3 regions of the Streptomyces sp. NPDC014656 genome follow, and region 3 is predicted to be linked to each of the others. Evidence: riboswitches for the same ligand, from Rfam matches in the RefSeq annotation. Region 3 holds a riboswitch; each other region holds the start of a gene.
What was found. A riboswitch is a leader RNA that binds a small molecule or an ion and turns the genes downstream of it on or off. The one in region 3 is predicted to bind thiamine pyrophosphate.
Positions count from the first base shown of each region.

Region 1: linked by a shared signal. The riboswitch ahead of ACF1ED_RS30090 (thiamine ABC transporter substrate binding subunit) and the one ahead of thiC (phosphomethylpyrimidine synthase ThiC) in region 3 are both predicted to bind thiamine pyrophosphate.
Region 2: linked by a shared signal. The riboswitch ahead of thiO (glycine oxidase ThiO) and the one ahead of thiC (phosphomethylpyrimidine synthase ThiC) in region 3 are both predicted to bind thiamine pyrophosphate.

Region 1 covers NZ_JBIBZN010000016.1:79,445-83,638, reverse strand. Annotated here, with positions in the region: gene ACF1ED_RS30095 (ABC transporter permease) at 1-538, opposite strand, end outside; gene ACF1ED_RS30090 (thiamine ABC transporter substrate binding subunit) at 577-1,662, opposite strand; TPP riboswitch at 1,734-1,843, opposite strand; gene rlmN (23S rRNA (adenine(2503)-C(2))-methyltransferase RlmN) at 1,873-2,985, opposite strand; gene ACF1ED_RS30080 (phosphatidate cytidylyltransferase) at 3,311-4,194, opposite strand, start outside.
Region 2 covers NZ_JBIBZN010000004.1:314,162-318,355, forward strand. Annotated here, with positions in the region: gene thiE (thiamine phosphate synthase) at 126-779, opposite strand; gene ACF1ED_RS12125 (Rv2175c family DNA-binding protein) at 852-1,217, opposite strand; gene ACF1ED_RS12130 (NAD(P)/FAD-dependent oxidoreductase) at 1,314-2,537, opposite strand; TPP riboswitch at 2,621-2,734, shown strand; gene thiO (glycine oxidase ThiO) at 2,732-3,919, shown strand; gene thiS (sulfur carrier protein ThiS) at 3,916-4,128, shown strand; gene ACF1ED_RS12145 (thiazole synthase) at 4,134-4,194, shown strand, end outside.
Region 3 covers NZ_JBIBZN010000015.1:199,203-203,396, reverse strand. Annotated here, with positions in the region: gene ACF1ED_RS29560 (SsgA family sporulation/cell division regulator) at 1-390, shown strand, start outside; gene ACF1ED_RS29555 (YibE/F family protein) at 561-2,051, opposite strand; TPP riboswitch at 2,090-2,240, shown strand; gene thiC (phosphomethylpyrimidine synthase ThiC) at 2,235-4,022, shown strand; gene ACF1ED_RS29545 (hypothetical protein) at 4,149-4,194, opposite strand, start outside.

The DNA.
Region 1 (4,194 bases), on a different contig from region 3:
GCACCAGCGCGGGCAGCGTCACCGCCCGCCAGGCCCGCCACCGGGACGCGCCGAGCACCCGCGCCGCCTCCTCCTGGCGCGGGTCGAGCTGGGCCCACAGCCCGCCGACGGTCCGGACGACGACCGCGTAGTTGAAGAAGACGTGCGCGAGGAGGATCGCCCACACGGAGGTGTCGAGCCGCAGCCCCCACAGCTCGTCGGTGAAGCCGCCCCGGCCCACCAGGGCCAGGAAGGCGGTGCCGACGAGCACCGTGGGCAGCACGAACGGCACGGTCACGACCGCCCGCAGCACGCCCTTGCCGGGGAAGTCGAAGCGGGCGAAGACGTACGCCCCCGGCAGCGCCACCAGCAGCGTGAGACCGGTGGAGGCGGCCGCCTGCCACACGGTGAAGCCGAGCACGTCGAGGATGTCGGAGCGCCCCAGGGTCGTCCCGATCGCGCCGAGGTCCCAGGCGCCGTCGGGCCGCAGCCCGCGCTCGACGATCGAGACCACGGGCCAGGCGAAGAAGAACGCGAAGAACGCGACGGGCAGGGCCATCAGCCCCAGCCGCGCCGCGCTCCCCTTCGGGTCACGCCTCACTTGAGGAGCGACGACCACTGCTGGATCCACGCCTCGCGCTTCTCGGCGATCTTCTCCGGCTCCATCGTCTCCGGCTTCTCGACGACCACGCCGTGCTTCGTGAACAGCTCCGGCAGGGCCGCGTCCTTCGCCACCGGGTTCACGAACATCTGGAGCGGCATGTCGTCCTGGAACTTCTTCGAGACCAGGAAGTCGATCAGCGCCTTGCCGCCCTCGGGGTTCTTCGCCCCGGCCAGCAGGCCCGCGAACTCGATCTGCCGGAAGCAGGTGCCGGTGGACACCCCGGTGGGCGCCTCCTTCGGCTGCGGCTCGGCGTACAGCACCTCGACCGGCGGGCTGGAGGCGTAGGAGACGACCAGCGGGCGGTCGCCCTTGGCCTCCTTGCCGCCGGCCGAGCCGGAGAACTCCTGGTTGTAGGCCAGCTCCCAGCTGTCGACGGTCTTCACGCCGTTCGCCTTGAGCTTCGACCAGTAGTCCTGCCAGCCCGTGTCGCCGTACTTCGCGACGGTGCCGAGGAGGAAGCCGAGGCCCGGGGAGGACCGCTCGGGGTTCTCCACCACGAGGAGGTCCTTGTACTCCGGCTTCGCCAGGTCGTCGAAGGTCTGCGGCGGCGCCAGCTTCCTGTCGGCGAAGTACTTCTTGTCGTAGTTGACGCAGATGTCGCCGGTGTCGATCGGCGTGACCCGCTTGTCGAGCTTGAAGGCGTCCGGGATCCGGTCCGCGCCCTTCGCCTCGTAGGTCACGAAGATGCCGTTCTCGACGGCGCGGGAGAGCAGCGTGTTGTCGACGCCGAAGAAGACGTCGCCCTGCGGGGAGCCCTTGGTCAGGATCTCCTTGTTGACGGCCTCGCCCGCGTCACCGGCCTTCAGCACCTTCACGGTGAAACCGGTCTGCTTCGTGAACTCCGCCAGCACCTCCTTCGAGGCGTTGAAGGAGTCGTGGCTCACGAGGGTCACGGTCTTCGGCGCGGGCGCGCCCGACTTGCCCGCGGCCTCGCGGGCGTCCTCGGTGGAGCAGGCGGCGAGGCTCGTGACGCCGAGCGCCGCGGCCAGCGCGACGGCGGCGGCCTTCCTGGTGTTCATGTGTTGTCCTCCTGGGTGGGACCAGAAGGAGACGCGGCCCCGCCCACCCGGAGGTGGGCAGGGCGCAACAGCTCGAGTTACGACCGAACTTCCTACCCAGAATGACCTGGGCGAGGTTCAGAGGGTCTGCGGTCTACGGTTACCGCACTCTCAGCGCTGTGGCGCTCCCCTGTCGGAATATGCAGGTGTGTTCGAGCACAGGGTACAAGGTCAGCGTTCGGAGGCCGCCAGCTGTCCACAGGCACCGTCGATCTCCTGGCCGCGGGTGTCGCGGACGGTCACCGGCACGCCGTGCCGGGCGATCGCGTCGACGAACGCCTTCTCGTCCTCCGGCCGGGAGGCGGTCCACTTCGAGCCCGGCGTCGGGTTCAGCGGGATCAGGTTGACGTGCACGCGCTTGCCCTTGAGCAGCTTGCCGAGCAGGTCGCCGCGCCACGCCTGGTCGTTGATGTCCCGGATGAGGGCGTACTCGATGGAGATCCGGCGGCCGGACTTCTCCGCGTACTCCCAGGCGGCGTCCAGCACCTCCCGCACCTTCCAGCGGGTGTTCACCGGCACCAGGGTGTCCCGCAGCTCGTCGTCGGGCGCGTGCAGCGAGACGGCGAGCCGGCACTTGAAGCCCTCGTCGGCGAAGCGCAGCATGGCCGGCACGAGCCCGACCGTGGAGACGGTGATCCCGCGCTGCGACAGGCCGAGGCCGTCGGGCTCGGGGTCGGTCAGCCGGCGGATGGCGCCGACGACCCGCTTGTAGTTGGCGAGCGGCTCGCCCATCCCCATGAAGACGATGTTCGAGAGCCGCGCGGGCCCGCCGGGGACCTCGCCGTCGCGCAGCGCGCGCATGCCGTCGACGATCTGGTGCACGATCTCGGCGGTCGACAGGTTCCGGTCGAGACCGGCCTGCCCGGTCGCGCAGAACGGGCAGTTCATGCCGCAGCCGGCCTGCGAGGAGATGCACATCGTCACCCGGTCCGGGTAGCGCATCAGCACGGACTCGACGAGCGTGCCGTCGTGCAGCCGCCACAGGGTCTTGCGGGTGGTGTCGTCGTCGCACGAGATGTGCCGCACCACCGACATCAGGTCGGGCAGCAGCTCCCCGGCCAGCTTCTCCCGCGAGGCGGCCGGGATGTCCGTCCACTCGGCGGGGTCGTGCGCGTACCGCGCGAAGTAGTGCGTCGACAGCTGCTTGGCGCGGAAGGGCTTCTCGCCGATCGCGGCGACGGCCTCCTTCCGCTCGGCGGGCGTGAGGTCGGCAAGGTGCCGCGGCGGCTTCTTGACTCCGCGCGGGGCGACGAAAGTGAGTTCTCCGGGGGCCGGACGAGCCACGGCGGCGTCTCTCCTCAAACAGGCACGAGGTCGGACGTCCCGCGACGGCGGGGAGCACGGCACTGCGGTGCCGGAGCGACCTCACTGGATCCGTCCCCGCGGCGGCGAGGACGACGAAAGGGCCCGGACCTCACGGCCCGAGCCCTTCCAGAGTACCCGCCTGCGCGTCAACCCGTTCCGACGAACAGCGCCAGCAACAGCCACACCACCGGCGCCGTCGGCAGGAGCGAGTCCAGCCGGTCCATACGGCGTCGACGTGCGGCTCCGCCGCGTGGCGCCGTGACCAGGCAACCCGCCCCGGCACCCCACACGACCCGCCGCCCGCTCAGCCCGTACCCACGAACAGCGCCAGCAACAGCCACACCACCGGCGCCGTCGGCAGGAGCGAGTCCAGCCGGTCCATGATGCCGCCGTGTCCGGGGAGGAGCGTGCCCATGTCCTTGATGCCCAGGTCGCGCTTGATCATCGACTCGCCGAGGTCGCCGAGCGTCGCGCTCGCCGCCACCGCCAGGCCGAGGACCAGGCCCTGCCACCAGGTGCCGTCGTCGATCAGGAACTGCATGCAGAGCGCGCCGGCCGCCATCGCGAAGGCCACCGCGCCGAACAGTCCCTCGCGGGTCTTGCCGGGGCTGATCCGCGGCGCCAGCTTGTGCTTGCCGAAGCGCCAGCCCACCGCGTACGCCCCGGTGTCGCTGACCACCGTGAGCAGCAGGAAGGTCAGCACCCGCCACGGCCCGTCGTCGGCGGTGAGCAGCATCGCCACGAAGGTCGCCAGGAACGGCACGTAGAACGCGGCGAAGACGCCCGCCGTGACGTCCTTCAGGTACCCCTCGGGGGGTTCCGTCATCCGCCAGACGAGCACCGCGAGCGCCGTCAGGGCCATCGCGACCCAGGCGCCCTCGGGGCCCCGCACGTACCCGGCGACGACCATCGCCGCGCCGCCGACCGCGAGCGGCACCAGCGGCGCCTTGATCGCCTTGCGCTCCTGGAGCCGGGAGGTCAGCTCCCACAGGCCGACGACCACGGCCACCGCCACCACGCCGACGAACGCCGGCTTCCAGATGAACAGCGACGCGATGATCACGGCCCCGAGACCGACGCCGACCCCTATGGCCGCGCCCAGGTCCCGGCCCGCGCTCTTCTTCTGCCGCGGCGCGGGGGCCGTGGACGGCGGAGGAGGCGGGACGGGGCTGGGCATGGGCTCCTGCG
Region 2 (4,194 bases), on a different contig from region 3:
CCTTTTCGGACACCGGTGCGAGACGGAACCGGCCCCTCCGGGCCCGGCCGGGCGGGGCCGACGGGGCCGTGTGCCGTGGGGCCGCGCGCCGGAGCCGTGCGCCGCGCGGCCGTCCGGCGGGGCCGTCAGGCTCCGGCCCGCTCCCGGACGCGCGCGGCGAGGGAGGCGGCGGCCGCGGCCGGGTCGTCGGCCTCGGTGAGCGCGCGGACCACGACGATCCGGCGGGCCCCGGCGTCCAGCACCTCGTCCAGGTTGGTCCCGTCGATGCCGCCGATGGCGAACCAGGGGCGGTCCTGGGCGAGGCCCGCCGCGTACCGCACCAGGTCGAGGCCGGGGGCGTACCGGCCGGGCTTGGTGGGGGTGGGCCAGCAGGGGCCGGTGCAGAAGTAGTCGACGCCGGGCTCGGCGGCGGCCGCGGCCACCTCGGACTCGGCGTGGCAGGAGCGGCCGATCAGCACCTCGTCGCCGAGGATCGCGCGGGCCGCGGGGACGGGCAGGTCGCCCTGGCCGAGGTGGAGGACGTCGGAGCCGATGGCGTGGGCGACGTCAGCCCGGTCGTTCACGGCGAGGAGCTTGCCGTGGCGGCGGCAGGCGTCGGCGAGGACGGCGAGGTGCTCCAGCTCCTCGCCGGCCTCCATGCCCTTGTCGCGGAGCTGCACGACGTCCACGCCGGAGGAGAGCACGGCGTCGAGGAAGTCGGGCAGGTCGCCCTGGCGCTTCCGGGCGTCGGTGCACAGGTAGAGCCGGGCGTCGGCGAGCCGCTCACGAGGCGTGGGCATGGTGGTTCCCCCGTCGGGTGGCGCCGGTGCCGCGGCGCGGGGCCGCGGCACCGGCGGTGGTGGTCCGGTGGTTCAGAGGGCGAGCGCCTGGGCCCGGCGCTTCACCTCCGTGCCGCGATTCTCGCCGAGGGCCTGCGCGGGGGTGCCGGGCAGGGTCGGGTCCGCGGTGAAGAGCCACTCCAGCATCTCCTCGTCGGAGAAGCCGTCGTCCCGCAGGAGCGTCAGGGTGCCGGCGAGGCCCTTGACGACCTTGTCGTCCTGGATGAAGGCGGCGGGCACCTGGAGGGCGTTGTTCTCCCCGCGGCGCACGGCGATCAGCTGGCCCTCCTTCACCAGCTGCCGCACCCGCGTCACCTCGACGTCGAGCATCTCCGCGATGTCGGGGAGGTAGAGCCAGGCGGGGACGAGAGCATCGATGTTTGCGTCAATCTCGGTCACGGGACAAGCCTGCCATCCGGGACCGGCGGCCGGTAGTCGGGCCCGCCCCGCCCGCCTCCGTACGGGGGTGCTACCGGACCGCCGGCTCCAGGCGCGCTACCGGACCGCCGACTTCAGCGGGACGCCCGGGTCTGCGACGCGCTCGGGGTCGACGGGGGTGCCGGCCTCGATGAGCCTGCGCCCCTGGGCGAGGTCGCGGGGGCGGCCGACGGCGAGCAGCGCGACGGGCACTCCGGCGCGCAGCCAGAGCACCGACCAGGAGGCGCCGGACGAATCGCCGCGCCGCACCAGCGCGTCGGCGCCCGCGTGGTGGCCGGCGTACTGGACGAAGCGGCCGAACTGCTCGGACCAGAAGTACGGGACGGGGTCGTACGGCTCCGGGGCGGGGCCGTCGGCGCCGGTGAGGTCGGCGGCGACCGTGCGGGGGCCCTGGAGGGCGTTGTCCCAGTGGTGGACGAGGAGCCGCTCCCCGTAGCGGGCGGAGGGGAAGGAGGCGCAGTCGCCGACCGCGTACACGTCGGGCAGGGAGGTGCGCAGCCGGTCGTCGGCGGTGACGGCGCCGCTCGGGTCGAGGGCGATGCCGGAGCCGGCGAGCCAGCCGGTGGCGGGCCGGGCGCCGATGCCGACGACGACGGCGTCGGCGGGCAGTTCGCGGCCGTCGGCGAGGACGACGGCGCCGGGCCTGACGGTCTCCACGCGCGCGTGGGTGAGGAGTTCGGCGCCGCTCTCGGCGTACCAGCCGGCCATGGCGGTGGTGACCTCGTCGGGCAGGGCGCCGGCCAGCGGGAGGGCGGCGGCCTCGACGACGGTGACGGCGCAGCCGGCCTCGCGGGCGGCGGTGGCGAACTCGGCGCCGATCCAGCCGGCGCCGACCACGACGACGGAGCCGCCGCCGGCGAGGACGGGCCCGAGGCGGACGGCGTCGTCGAGGGTGCGCAGCAGGTGGACGCCGGGGACGCCCTCGGTGCCGGGGAGGGTGAGCGGGTGGGCGCCGGTGGCGATGACGAGGGCGTCGTACGGGAAGCGGCCCTCCTCGGTGACGAGCTCGCGCTCGGCGGGGCGCAGTCCGGTGACGTCGAGGCCGAGGCGGAGGTCGACGCCGAGGGACTCGAAGTCGACGTCGAAGGCGGAGTGCTCGGCCTTGCCGAGGAGGACGGCCTTGGACAGCGGGGGCCGGTCGTAGGGCTGGTGGGGTTCGGCGCCGATGAGGGTGACGGGACCCTCGAAGCCCTGTTCGCGCAGGGCGACGGCGGTCTGTACGCCCGCCATGCCCGCGCCGACGATCACGACGTGCCGCTGGGTCTGCTTCTGCTCGCTCACCCGCCCACCTTACGCATCTGACGGCCCGTCAGGAAGGGAGGTCCCCTGCGGCGCCCCGCCGGCGGGGGCTAGGGTGGCGGGCACACACCACTCGCGGGAGCCCGGACGCACCGGGCTGAGAGGGAGGCTGGCCGGCCTCCGACCGTACGAACCTGATCCGGGTCATGCCGGCGAAGGGAGGGGCGGCGACGCCCATGCGTTCTTCCGACAGCACCGACACGAACACCACCGACGTCCTCGTGGTCGGCGGCGGCGTCATCGGCCTGGTCACGGCCTGGCGGGCGGCCCTGCGCGGGCTGACCGTCGCGGTCGTCGACCCCGAGCCGGGCGGCGGCGCCGCGCGCGTCGCGGCCGGCATGCTCGCCGCGGTCACCGAACTGCACTACGGCGAGGAGACCCTGCTCGGGCTCAACCTCGCCTCCGCCGCGCGCTACCCCGCCTTCGTCGCCGAGCTGGAGGAGGCCACCGGCCTCGACGTCGGCTACCGCGCCTGCGGCACCCTCGCGGTGGCGCTCGACGCCGACGACCGCGCCCACCTGCGCGAGCTGCACGCCCTCCAGACCCGCTGCGGGCTCGCCTCCACCTGGCTGTCCGGCCGCGAGTGCCGCCGCCTCGAACCCATGCTGGCGCCCGGGGTGCGCGGCGGGCTCCGGGTGGACGGCGACCACCAGGTGGACCCCCGCCGGCTGGCCGCCGCGCTGCTCGTCGCCTGTGAGCGGGCCGGGGTGGTCCTGCGCCGGGCCGTCGCGGAGCGGCTCGTGGTGACCGGCGACCGGGCGCGCGGCGTCGTCCTCGGCGACGGCACCGAGCTGGCCGCGGACCGGACCGTCCTCGCGGCGGGCAGCCTCAGCGGCCGGCTGGCGGGCGTGCCCCCGGCGGTCCTGCCGCCGGTCCGCCCGGTGAAGGGCCAGGTCCTGCGGCTGCGGATCCCCGCCCCGTACGCCCCCTTCCTCTCCCGCACCGTCCGGGCCGTGGTCCGGGGCAGCCACGTCTACCTGGTGCCGCGCGAGAACGGCGAGCTGGTCGTCGGCGCCACCAGCGAGGAGCTGGGCTGGGACACCACGGTGACCGCGGGCGGGGTGTACGAGCTGCTGCGCGACGCCCACGAGCTGGTCCCCGGCCTCACCGAGCTGCCGCTCACCGAGACCCTGGCCGGGTTGCGCCCCGGCTCCCCCGACAACGCGCCGCTGCTCGGCCCGAGCGCCCTGCCCGGCCTCCTCCTGGCCACCGGCCACTACCGCAACGGGATCCTCCTCACCCCCGTCACCGGCGACGTCATGGCGGAGGCGCTGACCACCGGCGTCCTCCCCGACGAGGCCCGCCCCTTCTCCCCCCGCCGTTTCCCCACCGCTCTGCCCGTACGTCAGGAGCAGCCCGCATGAACGCGTCCGTGACCGTCTCCGTGAACGGCGAGCCGCGCGCGCTCGCCGCCCCCGCCTCCCTGGCCTCCCTGGTCGCCGGGCTCACCGCGGCCCCCGCCGGGGTCGCCGCCGCCGTCAACGAGACGGTGGTGCCGCGCGGCGAGTGGGCGGCGACGCTGCTCGCCGACGGCGACCGGGTCGAGGTGCTGACCGCGGTGCAGGGGGGCTGAGCGCGATGTCCGACGACACCTTCGTCCTCGGCGGTACGGAGTTCTCCTCCCGGCTCATCATGGGCA
Region 3 (4,194 bases):
GAGCTCTCCTTCAAGATCCCAGTCGAACTGCGATACGAGACCCGGGATCCCTACGCGGTGCGGATGACCTTCCACCTCCCCGGAGACGCGCCTGTGACCTGGGCGTTCGGCCGAGAGCTGCTGCTCGACGGGATCAACCGCCCGAGCGGTGACGGCGACGTCCACATCGCCCCGATCGACCCCGAGGGCCTGTCGGACGTCTCCATCCGGCTCCAGGTGGGCGGCGACCGCGCCCTCTTCCGCGCCAGCGCCCCGCCGCTCGTCGCCTTCCTCGACCGCACGGACAAGCTCGTCCCACTCGGTCAGGAACAGACACTGGGCGACTTCGAGGACAGCCTGGAGGCCGCGCTCGGCCGGATCCTCGCCGAGGAGAGCGCCGGCCCCGCCTGACCGGCGCCCGCTCCGTACGGCTGACACCGGCGCCCGCTCCGTACGCCCGACCCGAGGCGCCCCGCTCCGTACGGCTGCCGACCGGCGCCCGCTCCGTACGGCTGCCGATCCGCCCCGCCCGCGTACGGCCGCCGACCTGGCCCGCTTCCCGTACGGCCGCCGCGCGTCCGTCACTTCGCGCGGCGCCGCCGTCCGCCGCGGCCCGCCGTCCGGACGCCGGCCTCCTCGGACGGGCGGTCGGCCGACACCACCAGCGCCGCGAGCGCCGTCGTGACCGGCACCGAGGCGACCAGACCGATCGAGCCCACCAGGGTCCGGACGATCTCCTCCGCCACCAGCTCGCTGTTGGCCACCGTCCCCATGCTGCTCTGCGCGATGGTGAAGAGCAGGAGCAGGGGGAGCGCGGCACCGGCATAGGCCAGGACCAGCGTGTTGACCACCGAGGCGATGTGGTCGCGGCCGATCCGGATCCCGGCCCGGTAGAGCGCGCGCGGCCCCATGCCCGGGTCGGCCTGGTGGAGCTCCCAGACCGCCGAGGTCTGGGTCACGGTGACGTCGTCGAGGACACCGAGCGAACCGATGATCACACCGGCCAACAGTAGGCCGGACATGTCGATCTCCGGGTAGAGGCCGTGGATCAGTCCGGTGTAGTCGTCGGTGTTGCCGCTGAGCGAGGCCCAGCCGATGAAGAAGGAACCGAGCAGGCCGATCAGCAGCAGCGAGATCAGTGTGCCGAGGACGGCGACCGAGGTGCGCGCGGAGAGGCCGTGGCACATGTAGAGCGCGAGCAACATGATCGCGCTCGACCCGACCACGGCCACGACCAGCGGGTTCGAACCCTCCAGGATCGCGGGCAGGATGAAGAGCGTGAGCACCAGGAAGCTCACCGCCAGCGCGATCAGCGCCATCACGCCCCGCAGCCGTCCCACGAGCACGACCGCGAGCGCGAAGATGCCGGCGAGGACCGCCATCGGCACCTTGCGGTTCACGTCCGTCACCGAGTACTGCAGGTCCTTCGGGGCGTCGGGGGCGTAGGCGACCACCACGCCCTGGCCCTGGTCCAGTTGACGAGGGGCGTCCGGCTGCACGATCTCGGTGAAGCGACGGCCCGCGTCGGGCCCGCTGGTGACCTCGATCGTCGCCTTCTCGCACTGCCCCTGCTGCCCGTTGACCGCTTCGCGGCCCTGGGGGGTGGAGGTGTCGCCGGTGGGCGGCACCTGCGCGGCGTTCACGTCCTTGCAGTCCACCCGCTCGACCGCCACGACCTTGCCCTGTTCGGTCTGCCGGTCGAAGCCCACGCCGGTCCGCTCGTGCGCCGGCGTGCCGCCGGGCCAGAGCACCACGAGACCGACGACCACGGCGGTGGCGAAGGGGATGAGGACGGCCGCGATGACCCTTCGCAGATGGCGGGACACGGGTGCGGCGGGCCCGTGGCTGTGGCTGTGCCCATGTCCGGAACCGGTGCCATGGCCGGAACCGGAACCGTGGCCGTGGCCGGAACCCTGGCCGGGACCGTGACCGGAGCCGGCGCCGGAGCCGTGGCCCGGACCGTGCTGACCGGCGCCTGGGCCGGCGCCGTGCCCGTGCTCATGGCCGTGCGGATCGGGGTTCTGCTGCGAGGAAGTCACCGCCCGATCATCGCAAGAACGGCCGGGGCCCACTGTTCAGCACGCCAGGGAGGGCGCTAGCCTCGTGACACCTTTGCACACGCGGGAGCTCGGAGCACCGGGCTGAGAGGGCGCTGATCACCGTACGCGCGTACTGACTGACGTACGTACGGGAGGAGGCTGCGCCGACCGCCGAACCTGTTACCGGGTAATGCCGGCGTAGGGAGATTCGGTCTCATGACCATTCAGGACGCACGCACGCCTGCCTCCGACCAGAAGGACCCGAACGGCGCGCGCACGCCGGGCTGGCACAAGGGGTACGTCGAGGGCTCCCGCCCCGACCTCCGGGTGCCGGTCCGACAGGTGCACCTCACCAACGGCAAGGACGTGACGCTGTACGACACGTCCGGTCCGTACACCGACCCCGCCGTCGACACCGACGTCCGCCGGGGCCTGGCCCCGCTCCGCGAGAACTGGATCATCGCGCGCGGCGACACCGAGGAGTACGCGGGCCGTCCGGTCCGCCCCGAGGACGACGGCATCAAGCACACCTCGCCGCGCGGCGGCGGGCTGAAGAACCTCGACGCGGTCTTCCCGGGCCGCCCGCGGCTGCCCCGCCGCGGCCGCACGGGGCAGGCCGTGACCCAGCTCGCGTACGCCCGCCGCGGGGAGATCACCCCGGAGATGGAGTACGTGGCGATCCGGGAGAACGTTTCTCCCGAGGTCGTCCGCGAGGAGATCGCGGCGGGCCGCGCGGTGCTGCCGGCCAACGTCAACCACCCCGAGATCGAGCCGATGATCATCGGCAAGCGGTTCCTGGTGAAGGTCAACGCCAACATCGGCAACTCCGCCGTCACCTCCTCGATCGAGGAGGAGGTGGAGAAGATGACCTGGGCGACCCGCTGGGGCGCCGACACGGTCATGGACCTGTCCACCGGCCGCAACATCCACACCACCCGCGAGTGGGTGCTGCGCAACTCCCCCGTGCCGATCGGCACCGTGCCGCTCTACCAGGCCCTGGAGAAGGTCGACGGCAAGGCCGAGGAGCTGACCTGGGAGATCTACAAGGACACGGTCATCGAGCAGGCCGAGCAGGGCGTGGACTACATGACCGTGCACGCCGGCGTGCTCCTGCCGTACGTGCCGCTCACCGCGCGCCGCAAGACCGGCATCGTCTCCCGCGGCGGCTCGATCATGGCGGCCTGGTGCCTCGCGCACCACAAGGAGAACTTCCTCTACACGAACTTCGAGGAGCTCTGCGAGATCCTCGCGGCGTACGACGTCACCTACTCGCTCGGCGACGGTCTGCGGCCCGGATCGATCGCCGACGCCAACGACGACGCCCAGTTCGCGGAGCTGCGCACCCTCGGCGAGCTCAACACCATCGCCAAGCGGCACAACGTGCAGACGATGATCGAGGGTCCGGGCCACGTCCCGATGCACAAGATCAAGGAGAACATCGACCTCCAGCAGGAGATCTGCGAGGAGGCGCCGTTCTACACCCTCGGCCCGCTGACCACGGACGTCGCGCCCGCCTACGACCACATCACCTCCGGCATCGGCGCGGCGATGATCGCCTGGTGGGGCACGGCGATGCTCTGCTACGTCACGCCCAAGGAGCACCTGGGCCTGCCGAACCGCGACGACGTGAAGACCGGTGTCATCACGTACAAGATCGCGGCGCACGCGGCGGACCTCGCCAAGGGGCACCCGGGCGCCCAGGAGTGGGACGACGCCCTCTCGGACGCGCGCTTCGAGTTCCGCTGGGAGGACCAGTTCAACCTGGCCCTCGACCCGGACACCGCCCGTGAGTTCCACGACGAGACGCTGCCGGCGGAGCCCGCGAAGACGGCCCACTTCTGCTCGATGTGCGGCCCGAAGTTCTGCTCGATGAAGATCTCCCAGGACATCCGCCGCGAACACGGCGGGGACCTGAAGAAGGAGGAGATCGTGGCCGGCATGGCCGAGAAGTCGGCGGAGTTCGCCGCCTCCGGCAACCGCGTCTACCTGCCGATGGCGGAGTAGCCGCCGCTCGTACGGGACGCGCCCCGGCCCGCGGTTCACGGGGGGATCGCGGGCCGGGGCGCGTTTCCTACGGCGGAGTGTGCCGGGGGTGCGTCCGGGGCGCGTCAGGGCGATGCCCGGGACGCGTCAGGGTGCCGGAGGCGGCGGGGCCGGGTCGGTGGCGGTGAGGGCG